One region of the Allocoprococcus similis genome, then DNA from elsewhere that is predicted to be linked to it. Evidence: riboswitches for the same ligand, from Rfam matches in the RefSeq annotation. Region 1 holds a riboswitch; the other holds the start of a gene.

The links. Region 1 has a riboswitch for cobalamin ahead of ACYQ5K_RS01530 (sirohydrochlorin cobaltochelatase). Riboswitches for the same ligand answer to the same signal wherever they lie in the genome.
Region 2: another riboswitch for cobalamin. It lies ahead of ACYQ5K_RS02985 (hypothetical protein); the one in region 1 lies ahead of ACYQ5K_RS01530 (sirohydrochlorin cobaltochelatase).

Annotation. Positions count from the first base shown of each region.
Region 1 is NZ_BAAHSG010000003.1:69,648-74,940, reverse strand. Features, by position in the region: gene ACYQ5K_RS01540 (Na+/H+ antiporter NhaC family protein) at 1-29, shown strand, start outside; gene ACYQ5K_RS01535 (MATE family efflux transporter) at 49-1,383, shown strand; cobalamin riboswitch at 1,508-1,700, shown strand; gene ACYQ5K_RS01530 (sirohydrochlorin cobaltochelatase) at 1,904-3,103, shown strand; gene ACYQ5K_RS01525 (hypothetical protein) at 3,125-3,655, shown strand; gene ACYQ5K_RS01520 (FmdB family zinc ribbon protein) at 3,901-4,170, shown strand; gene ACYQ5K_RS01515 (LysR family transcriptional regulator) at 4,231-5,139, shown strand.
Region 2 is NZ_BAAHSG010000006.1:105,851-111,143, reverse strand. Features, by position in the region: gene ACYQ5K_RS02985 (hypothetical protein) at 1-2,247, opposite strand, end outside; cobalamin riboswitch at 2,525-2,719, opposite strand; gene ACYQ5K_RS02980 ([FeFe] hydrogenase, group A) at 3,019-4,719, opposite strand; gene ACYQ5K_RS02975 (NADH-quinone oxidoreductase subunit NuoF) at 4,732-5,293, opposite strand, start outside.

The DNA of each region.
Region 1 (5,293 bases):
AGTTCGGATTGATGGACAAGAAGAATTAGACAGGATGAAATTTAGAATATGAAAGATCTTACAAAGGGAAAACCGTCCACACTGATACTGGCTTTTGCGCTGCCGATCTTTTTCGCAAATCTTCTGCAGCTTACATACAGTCTTGTGGATACCAGAATTGTCGGAACTTTCCTGGGAGAGGACGCGCTGGCAGCTGTCGGCGCGACCACAACCCTGAGCAATCTGATCATAGGATTTCTGCAGGGACTTTCTGGTGGGTTCGCCATTATTATCGCACAGAAATTCGGTGCAAAGGATTATAAAAGTGTTAAGAAATCATTCGCAATGTCGCTGACCATGGGTACAGGAATTGCGTTATTTTTTACAGTATTCGGGCTGATTTTTCTACAGCCGATTTTGAACATACTGAATGTTCCGGCAAATCTGATGGGAACAGCAAAAAGCTATATTTTCGTAATCATCGCAGGACTTGTGGCGACCTTTCTCTATGATGCCTGTGCAGCTGCGCTCCGCTCACTGGGTGACACGGTAACACCGCTGGTGATCCTGGCAATTTCAGTTGCACTGAATATTATCGGAGATTTGTTTTTTGTTGTAGTACTGAAAAGCGGCGTACAGGGAGCTGCAATCGCAACGGTACTTGCACAGGCGATTGCATTTGTTGTCTGCTGGATCTACATGGTAAAGAGATATGAATTATTAAGACTTGGCCGGGAGGATTTTAGAGATCCAAATCCAACAATGGTGAAAAATATGCTTGGTGCGGGAATGTCTATGGGATTTATGAGTTCTCTGATCAATATTGGATCTCTGACACTTCAGACTGCGATCAATAAGCTGGGAACCGATTATATTGTGGCACAGACAGCAGCAAGAAAACTGACCGAAATGTTCATGATCATGTTTACCGTATTTGGAAATACCATGGCGACCTACTGTGGACAGAATCTGGGTGCCGGAAAGATTGACCGGATCAAAAAAGGGATCTGGCTTGCGATTTTTTATACCTGTATCTGGTGTACCCTTGTGATCGTGGCAAGTTACACGATCGGAGACAAGCTGGTCTATCTGGTAACAGGGACACATAATGAGAATGTGATCTTAAATGCGACCAGATATCTGAAATTTGATACGTTATTTTATTATGTAACAGCCGTGATCTGTGTGGTGAGAAATGCCATGCAGGGATTGGATGGCCATATTACACCGATCGTATCCAGTACACTGGAGATGCTTGGGAAAATTGTGATCGCATTTACACTGGTCCCGCATCTTGGATATACGGGTGTTATCATTGCAGAGCCGATCGTGTGGTTTATTATGGTAATCCCGTTGATCGTGCAGATTTTCCGGATGCCGGTGCTGAAGAAGGCAAACGGATAGATTTGTTTTATGATAATGAAGAAGAGGAGTTTTGTGTAATGCAAAACTCCTCTTGACATTTCGGGAGAGTAAGTTTCTTGACACTGCTCATAAGCCTGTGCTAGAATAGGCTTGTTTCAAAAAAATACATACAGATGCGTAAGGTGTCAATCAGGCAGAATGTCTGGATTGGTGAAAAGGGAAACAGGTGCAAGTCCTGTGCGAACTCGTCACCGTAATTTGCAAGCTTTGGCTGTTGTACCACTGGGAAACCGGGAAGGAAAGCCACAAGCGTCTGAGCAATCAGTCGGGAGACCTGCCTTTCGCAGTACGGGAACGGAAAGTTCATGCCACGAGTAACTGGCAGTACGAAAGACAGAGACTTTGGACTGATTCTGCACAGAGCAGAAGGTCAGTTTCTTTTTTGTACGCCCTCGTTATAGAATACGGGGGATTTTTTGTGTTTGCGAAAAATATGCTGTAAAGTGTGCGTGGAAATTTTTGATTCCTGAATGTATGACAAAAGTCAGGGAGGATCAAGATGAAAAAACGAGTATTAGTTGCATTACTTGCAACAGCACTTACTGTATCCATGATGGCTGGATGCGGAAACAAAAAGACCGAAGATACTTCTTCTGCAAAAACAGAGGAAACTTCAAAGGACAGCGATCAGGAGGCGGCAGACAAAGTGGCAAAGCTGATCGATGACATTTATGTACAGGAAAGAACAGATAAGACAGATGAACAGTGCAAAGCTGCAAAAGAAGCATGGGATAAGCTTACCGATGCACAGAAAGAGCTGGTAGAAGGCGAGAACGCTGACCCGGATTATTTCGGAAGAGATACAGGTGATGCATCGAAAGATGATCCGCTGAACGAAGATAATATTGGAGAAAATGAAATTCTGGTTGTAAGCTTTGGTACATCCTTCAATGACAGCCGTGCAAAGGATATCGGCGGTATCGAAAAAGCACTTCAGGCAGCATATCCGGACTGGTCTGTAAGAAGAGCATTTACAGCACAGATCATCATCAATCATGTACAGGCCCGTGATGATGAAAAGATCGATAACATGGATCAGGCACTGGAAAGAGCAATCGACAACGGGGTTAAGAACCTGGTCGTACAGCCGACACATCTGATGCATGGCGCAGAGTATGATGAGCTGACAGAAGCAGTTGAGAGTTACAAAGATAAATTTGAATCTGTAAAAATTGCAGAACCGCTTCTTGGTGAAGTAGGAACAGATGAGACAGCAGTTAATGAAGATAAAGCAGAAGTTGCAGAAGCAATCACTTCAGAAGCTGTTAAGACAGCTGGATTTGACAGCCTCGATGCAGCTAAGGAAGATGGAACAGCTTTTGTATTCATGGGACATGGAACTTCTCATACAGCAAAGATCAGTTACTCTCAGATGCAGACCCAGATGAATGATCTTGGTTATGACAATGTATTTATCGGAACTGTAGAAGGTGAACCGGAAGATACATCTTGTGAAGCAGTCATCGGAAAGCTTAAAGCTGCAGGATACAAGAAAGTAATCCTTCGTCCTCTGATGGTTGTAGCAGGAGACCATGCAAACAACGATATGGCAGGCGATGATGACGATTCCTGGAAGAGCCAGTTTGAAGCATCGGGAGCATTTAACAGCATTGATACACAGATCGCAGGTCTTGGTGGAATCGATGCAATCCAGCAGATCTATGTAGCACATACACAGGCTGCAATTGATGCAGAATAATATAAAAGAGGGAATTAGAATATGAAGAAAAAACTGTTAGTATTGGTACTTTCTGCTGTAATGGCAGTGGGAATGATGAGTGGATGCGGTGCGAAGTCAGACACATCGGATGGGGAAGCAAAGGTGGAACAGGAAGCTTCTTCAAAGGAAGACAAAAAGGAAGAGACACCAAAGTGTGAACTGGAAGATGGAACTTACACAGCAGAGTTCAAGACTGACAGTGGAATGTTTCATGTAAATGAAGCGAATGACGGAAAAGGAACACTTACGGTAAAAGACGGTAAAATGACGATTCATGTCAGTCTTCATTCCAAACATATCGTAAATCTGTTTGTTGGAAAAGCAAAGGATGCGAAAAAAGACGGAGCAGAGCTGCTGGAACCTACCACAGATACGGTGACATACAGTAATGGTGATACCGAAGAGGTCTATGGATTTGATATTCCGGTTCCGGAGTTGGACAAAGAGTTTGATGTTGCTCTTATCGGAACCAAAGGTGTCTGGTATGATCACAAAGTAAGTGTGACAGATCCGGTGAAAGTTGAAGAATAAATGGATGAGTGAAAGGACTGTTTTCCTGAAATGGAAAATAGTTCTTTCTTTTTATTTTTATAAGGTATTTTTCACGGAAATCAGGAATGTGCCAGAGAACATTATGAGTTTGTATATGAATCAGGACAAATCTATACTTTTATATGTCAAATAGTGTATACTAAGCGGTGAAGGGGAATGCGAAAGAGGCAAAACATTTTGTATATCGTAAAGGAAATAAGACACAGAAAGGAAGTTAAAATACAATGTACTATGTACCAGACGGCACGAAAGAGTGCGGATTTTATGAATGTAAGAAATGTGGCAATCGTTTTTTGTCTTTACAGACAATGAAAAGAATCCCTTGTCCGGAATGTGAGGCAGAGATCGACTATGAAATCGGACCGGACGAATCCATGGAAGATGTTTTTGATACGGCAGAATTACTGGAAAAGATCGTTGGTGAAGAAGAGGTTGAGAAGATGGACGGACTTCTCAGTCTTGCGATTACCGATGGAGATTGCAACTGGATTTAATTTTTTAGGTAAAATTGTTGAATGGTGGTCAGGATGAATAGTAAAAGAGGAAGAAAATAGATGGATATTCATGATTTGAAAATATTTCTGACGATCGCGCAGGAAGGCAGTGTTTCCAAAGCATCCAAACTTCTTTATATGACACCGCAGGGAACAAGTAAGGTACTGAAAAACCTTGAAACAGAAATGGGATGCCAGCTGTTTATCCGGGATAAGTCAGGGATGAAGCTTACAGAGAGCGGAGAAAGATTTCGCGAGTATGCGCTGAAGGATGTAGACGATTACTATCAGGTAAAGAAAGATATCCTGCATATCGAGCAGAGGCAGAAGAAGGTTGTTGATCTTCTGTCAGCATATGGAATCTTGCGTCTGCTTACGCCGGACTGTCTTGTGGCATTTAGGGAAAAGTATTCGGATATCGAATTCCATTACCGGGAATATCCGGATCTTCCAGTCGAACAGCTTTTTGCCGGTAATGAAGGAAATGTGGCATTTTCCATCGGAGATTTTGATGAGCATTTATATCAGGTTGTGCCGCTGGAAACATTTCCAATCAAGCTTCTGGTTAATGAAAAGCATCCTCTTGCACAGCGAGAAAGTGTCACAATTGAAGATCTGCAGGGAGAGCCGATGTTTATTGAGAGCAGTCAGTTCCATATCTATCACTTGATCACGGAAAGATGTGAGGAGGCAGGATTTGAACCGGATATTATTTTCCAGACCAGCGGTTTCAGTTTGTGCCATAAGATGGTGAAAGCAAACAAAGGAATCTCGGTTGCGGTAGATTTTGTCTTTGATGATATGCGGGAAGATGGTTTGAAACTGATTCCGTTTTCGGATGGAAATTATGAGTGGAAGGCCTGCATGCTTACCAGACGGGATGAAGAAGAGAACGAAGGCGTACAGTGTTTTCGGAAGCATGTGCAGGAATGGCTGCAGAAGATCCGCTCCGGAGAGATTATACGATAAGAAAAAAGTTGCTAAGAAGTAACGAAAAGTTGCAGGCGAGTCACAAACTATACAGAATGCATGAAAAAGCAGAGTATAGTTTGTGATTTTTTTGTCGACATTTTCGCTTAAATAGAAAGTAACTATAATAATGGAATATTTATAGAAAAAATGA
Region 2 (5,293 bases), on a different contig from region 1:
TTTTGCATCCTTCTGTTTCTGGTCGATTTCAAGAAGGGTAATGCCCTGATCATAATGATAGATCTTGAAGTACTCTGCATGCTCTACCTTTGTCTCAGACTGATAAGAAAGTCCCATGATCTCCGGCGCTTTCTCATCCAGTGTATCTGCACTTAAATTGGTCTCTCCACTTACTGTAGTTCCGTCTGCTTTTGCTGCAGCACTTAAGTAAATGAAAATCGAATAGCTGATTTCATGCGCTGTTGACATCTTGGTTGTCATACCGATGATCGTATTATTTTTATTTAATTCTACCGGAATAACAAATGTAGACGTACTGCCGGTTGCTGTCGGATAATAGGTATTTCCATTCGCCTTTACATAGCCATAAGAACCACTGCTAAATACAATGGTAGCATATGCCTGACCGCCTGTCACGGTAATCTTGGTACAACTGATGCTGACCTTTCCGGTTCCGCCTGACCAGGAGAATTTATCCGGTGTATAGACACCGTCTGCAAGTGTTGTTGCACTGTTTACACGGGCAGTTCCACCATTTAAATCTGCCTCGTATTTGGATTCTTTGTCCGGGATCTGGTTTGTTCCTGTATTGCCGGAAATGGTGCCGGTTCCGGAGTTGGTGTTCTGGCTGGTGTTATTTCCCTGGTTAGTGTTGCCATTATTATTGGTATTTCCATTTGCTGAGCCATTGCTGTCCAGATTTTTCATGCCTGCTGAGGCGAATGTAATAACATAATCATACCATTTCTTTCCTTTTTTGCCATATGCCGCGATCTGAATTCCTGTATCTAATAAAGAAACTGGAACTGTAAAAGTATGAACCCCATTCTTTTCTCCACAAGATATCCTCTTTGACGGATCAGCAAGCATTGCTTCTGCAGAGTTTCCCATATATACTTGCGTATATCCTGTTCCACTTAAAGTAAGTTCTGCAACCATCTCTCCGTTTTTGGATGTAAGAGTACAGTCTGTTACTTTGAACATAACCTGTTCTCCCTTAAGTGTTTTCGTGTCTACATTTACTTTATAAGTTCCATCACTTACCTGAACATATTTACTCATTCCTTCTGTCTTGAATGTTAATGTACGATCATACCAGTTACCACTTTTTTCCCCATGCGCTGCAATCTGAATCCCAGTATTCATGCTCTCCACTGGCACTGTAAATACATATTTTCCTTCTGCGTTTACAGAATACCCAATCAGTTGATCTTCCGAAGCACTTGCCGCAGCTTCCTTACTTCCCATATATAACTTATCGTATCCGGTTCCACTAAGTGTAATATCTGCCTGCATTTTACCACCAACAGAAGTCAGTACGCAGTTCACTACACGAAACATTCCACTATCTGAAACTGCATCAACATCCACCACATATTTTCCAGTATCCAGTACATTCTTGTCCTCATTTCCCGGTTTCTGGTTTTCGCCGCTTCCGGTTCCCGGTTTGCTCTCTCCTGAATTGCCTCCCTGTTCAGGATTTTCTGTGTCGTCTTTTTTATTTTCTGCTGACGATGAGATATGAAGCGTGTAATCTCCGTCTGCTTTCCTACTCACCCAACCTCTCTCTTGGCTATGTGGTACAAAGGCAACATCCGTTCCATCTGCTGACAATGGAAGTTCAAACGTAAATAAATACCCTTTGCTTGTTCCCGTTCCAACTATCGCCTTTTCGTCTTTCCGTTCAACTGTATCAGCTTTACTTCCAATATAAATTTTATTGTAAGTTGTATTCTCTGTTTTTATCGAAACTTTCAGGTGATCATTTTCTTTTACAACAGAAGACAGTCCAACCTTAAACATTGCAAAATCACTGGTAACATTTTTCGCTTCCTGCGCCTTCACTTCCCCGGCATTTCCCGCTGTTTCTTTCGACTTAACCTTCTGCTCCTCTGCAGCCTTCTCTTCGCTTTTTCCGTCTTCGCCCGCTTCTTTCTTCTCTGCCTCGGTTACATTCCCTGTTGTCGCATTTTCTCCTGCTTTCGGCTCTTCCTGACTCTTCTGATTCTCGTCCGTTCCCTGCCCGGCAGTCGTTTCTTCTTCCTGTCCAGTCACTTCTTCAGCCGGCTGCCCTGTAGCATCTGCCGCACCAATTTCCCCGTCCGTTACTTCTACGGTCTGCTGACCTGATTCTGTATTTTCTACTCCTGCTACTGCACTGTCCTCAGCGTAAGCATAAGAAACCGGTGTAACCGACATTGCAACTGCCATGAAAAGTGCAAGAAACTGTTTTGAATCTCTCTTCATAATCTAACTCTTCCTCCTGATGTCCTGATCTTCTGTCGCTTGACGGCTCGATGATGTACATTCGCCAAATTCAGCTCCTTGTGCAAGCACAAATATGCACTTGACTCATCGTATGCACAAAAAAATCTGCTTCCTTTTTCCTGAAAGCAGACTTCACCTACACCCTCTGCCACCGGAACTATTCTCCGTATATATGGCAGCACAAAAATCCTGCTTTCATACTCTGTATGAAGCAAGATATCATTTCTTTGTGTATGTAAACGCGCTTTCATCGGAAGCAATTTACTCTCTTTCAGCAGGTCTCCTGGCTTATGGATCTTAACAAAGCTGCACCTTCTCACATTTTTATGCAATGGCATGCCGCCGCTTTGCTCCTCATTTACAGTGACCGGATCGCTCAGGACTTTCACCTGATTCCCTTTTAAGCCGACCAGAAATTTTTCTGTCGGGCACTGAAAAAGTACCTTTATTTTTTCTTACTCACTATAACAGATATGTTTCTTCTTGACAAGAGTCATCTTTCCTGGTTTTTTCCCCTGTTTTTTCCGAACCCCATTAAAAATCCCGGAAGTTTTTGTTTCAAAATCGGCACCTTAATGACTATATGTTTATAATAATTTCATACCGCTCTTTTACATATTTATATATAGAAAGCGAAGGGTATCGAAATAAGCAAAAAAGTACCAGTGAATGTATGGAAATTCTCTAAAATGAAACAATGCAGCCGCCAGATCGACGACTGCATTGTCTTATGCTCTTTTTCATACAATTTTATTTTTTCGCTGCCTCAAAATTACGATGAAGTAATTCGTGGGTTTTACCTTTCAAAAGTCCATCATATAATGACAGAATCAGCGGATTCTCGTTCGACTTCTTGATCTGCGTATTGATATCGGTATCATACAGACCTTTGCTTCTGGCTACCCTGCTTCTCGGACCTGCCGGGACTGGCTGTCCGCCGCCCATGATACATCCGCGCCTGCATGCCATAACCTCAACAAAATCATAATGTACTTCGCCCTTCTGGATCTTCTTCATCAGCGCATCTGCATTTCCAAGTCCACTGACAACAGCTGCATGGATAGTACGTCCGTTGTAATCAAACTCTACTTCTTTCAGCCCTTCTTCTCCACGAACTCCACTGAATTTGATCTTATCCATTTCCACACGGTTATGTCCTTCACGAAGGCGCCTCAATACGGCTTCTGTCACACCACCGGTTACTCCGAAGATCACACCTGCACCAGATCCGATACCAAACGGCATATCGGATGCTTCGATCTCCAGATTTTCAAAGCGGATACCGGATTTCCGGATCATTGTGATCAGTTCTGTTGTAGTCAGTACATAATCAATATCCTGTTTTCCATTCGTAGAAGATTCCGGTCTTAAAATCTCTTCTTTTTTTGCAGTACACGGCATGATCGATACAGAGACAATTCTCTTTCCACCATTCTTTTCCGGATCCTTATAGTATTCACGTATCACAGAACCAAACATCTGCTGCGGTGAACGACAGGTTGACAGATTTTTTGCCAGATCCGGATAACGGTTCTCACAGAATTTTACCCATGCCGGACAGCAGGATGTAAATAATGGAAGGTTTTCTCCGGATGCAAGTCGTTCAAGAAGCTCTTCAGATTCCTCGATCACCGTAAGGTCTGCACCATAAGAAGTATCATAAACTTCATCAAATCCTAGGCGGTGCAACACATTGACGAGTTTTCCCATCACATTTTCCCCTCTCGGAAGACCGAACTGATCGCCGACTGCAACCCGGACTGCCGGTGCGATCTGTGCGATCACCTTTGTATTCTTATCTGCAAGAAGATCCCAGATCACTTCGATATTGGTATTGATACTGATCGCACCCGTCGGACAGACAACCCTGCACTGTCCACAGTTTACGCAGTCTGTCTCTGCAATCTTTTTGTTAAATGCCGGCGTTACCAGAGCCTTCGTTCCCCGGTATGCAAAATCAATCGCATTAACAGATTGTACGTTGTCGCACATACGGACACAGTCACCACAGAGAATACATTTATTCGGGTCACGCACAATTGACGGTGAACTGAAATCCAGTGGATACTGTTCTTTTGTATTTTCAAATCGGACGGTTGTAACACCCATACGGTGTGCCAGCGACTGAAGCTGACATTCTCCACTCTTGATACAGGTTGTACAGTCTCTGCAATGTGCAGCAAGTAAAAGCTCCAGGATCATCTTACGATATTTCATAAGACGCGGAGTATTTGTGTAAATGACCATCCCATCTCTTGGCGGTTCTGAACAGGATGCAAACGTCTTTCCTCTCTCATCTTCTACGGTACACAAACGACAGGCTCCATACACAGACAGTTCTGAATGGTAGCAGAGCGTCGGTATATCTATATCTGCATTACGGATGACAGAAAGTACATTCGGCTCATCTGTAAATTCTACCTTCCTTCCATCTATTGTCATATATCCCATGACTCATTCCTCCTATTTCTCGATATGAATTGCTTTAAACGGACACTGTTCCATGCAGGCTCCGCACTTGATACATTTCTCCTGATTGATATGATAAGGAGATTTCAGCACGCCTTCAATTGCGCCTGCCGGACAGTTTCTTGCACACTTTGAGCAGCCCTTACATATCTCCGGATCGATCTGGAATTTACGCAGATTTGAACAGACTCCTGTCCGGCAGCGTTTCTCGTTGATATGTTCCAGATATTCCTCTTCAAATGCATTCATGGTACTGATAACCGGCTTCGGTGCGCTCTTTCCAAGTCCGCAAAGTGCCGTACTTTCAATCATATCTGCCAGTTCACGAAGCTCGTCCATATCGGATGGTTTTCCATTTCCTGCCACAATACGCTCCAGGATTTCAAGCATTCTCTTTGTACCTTCACGGCAAGGAACACATTTTCCACAGCTTTCTCTCTGTGTAAAACTCATGAAGAACCTGGCAACCTCTACCATACAGGTATCCTCGTCCATGATAACCAGACCGCCCGAACCGATCATTGCCCCGATCTTCGCCAGTGAATCAAAGTCCATC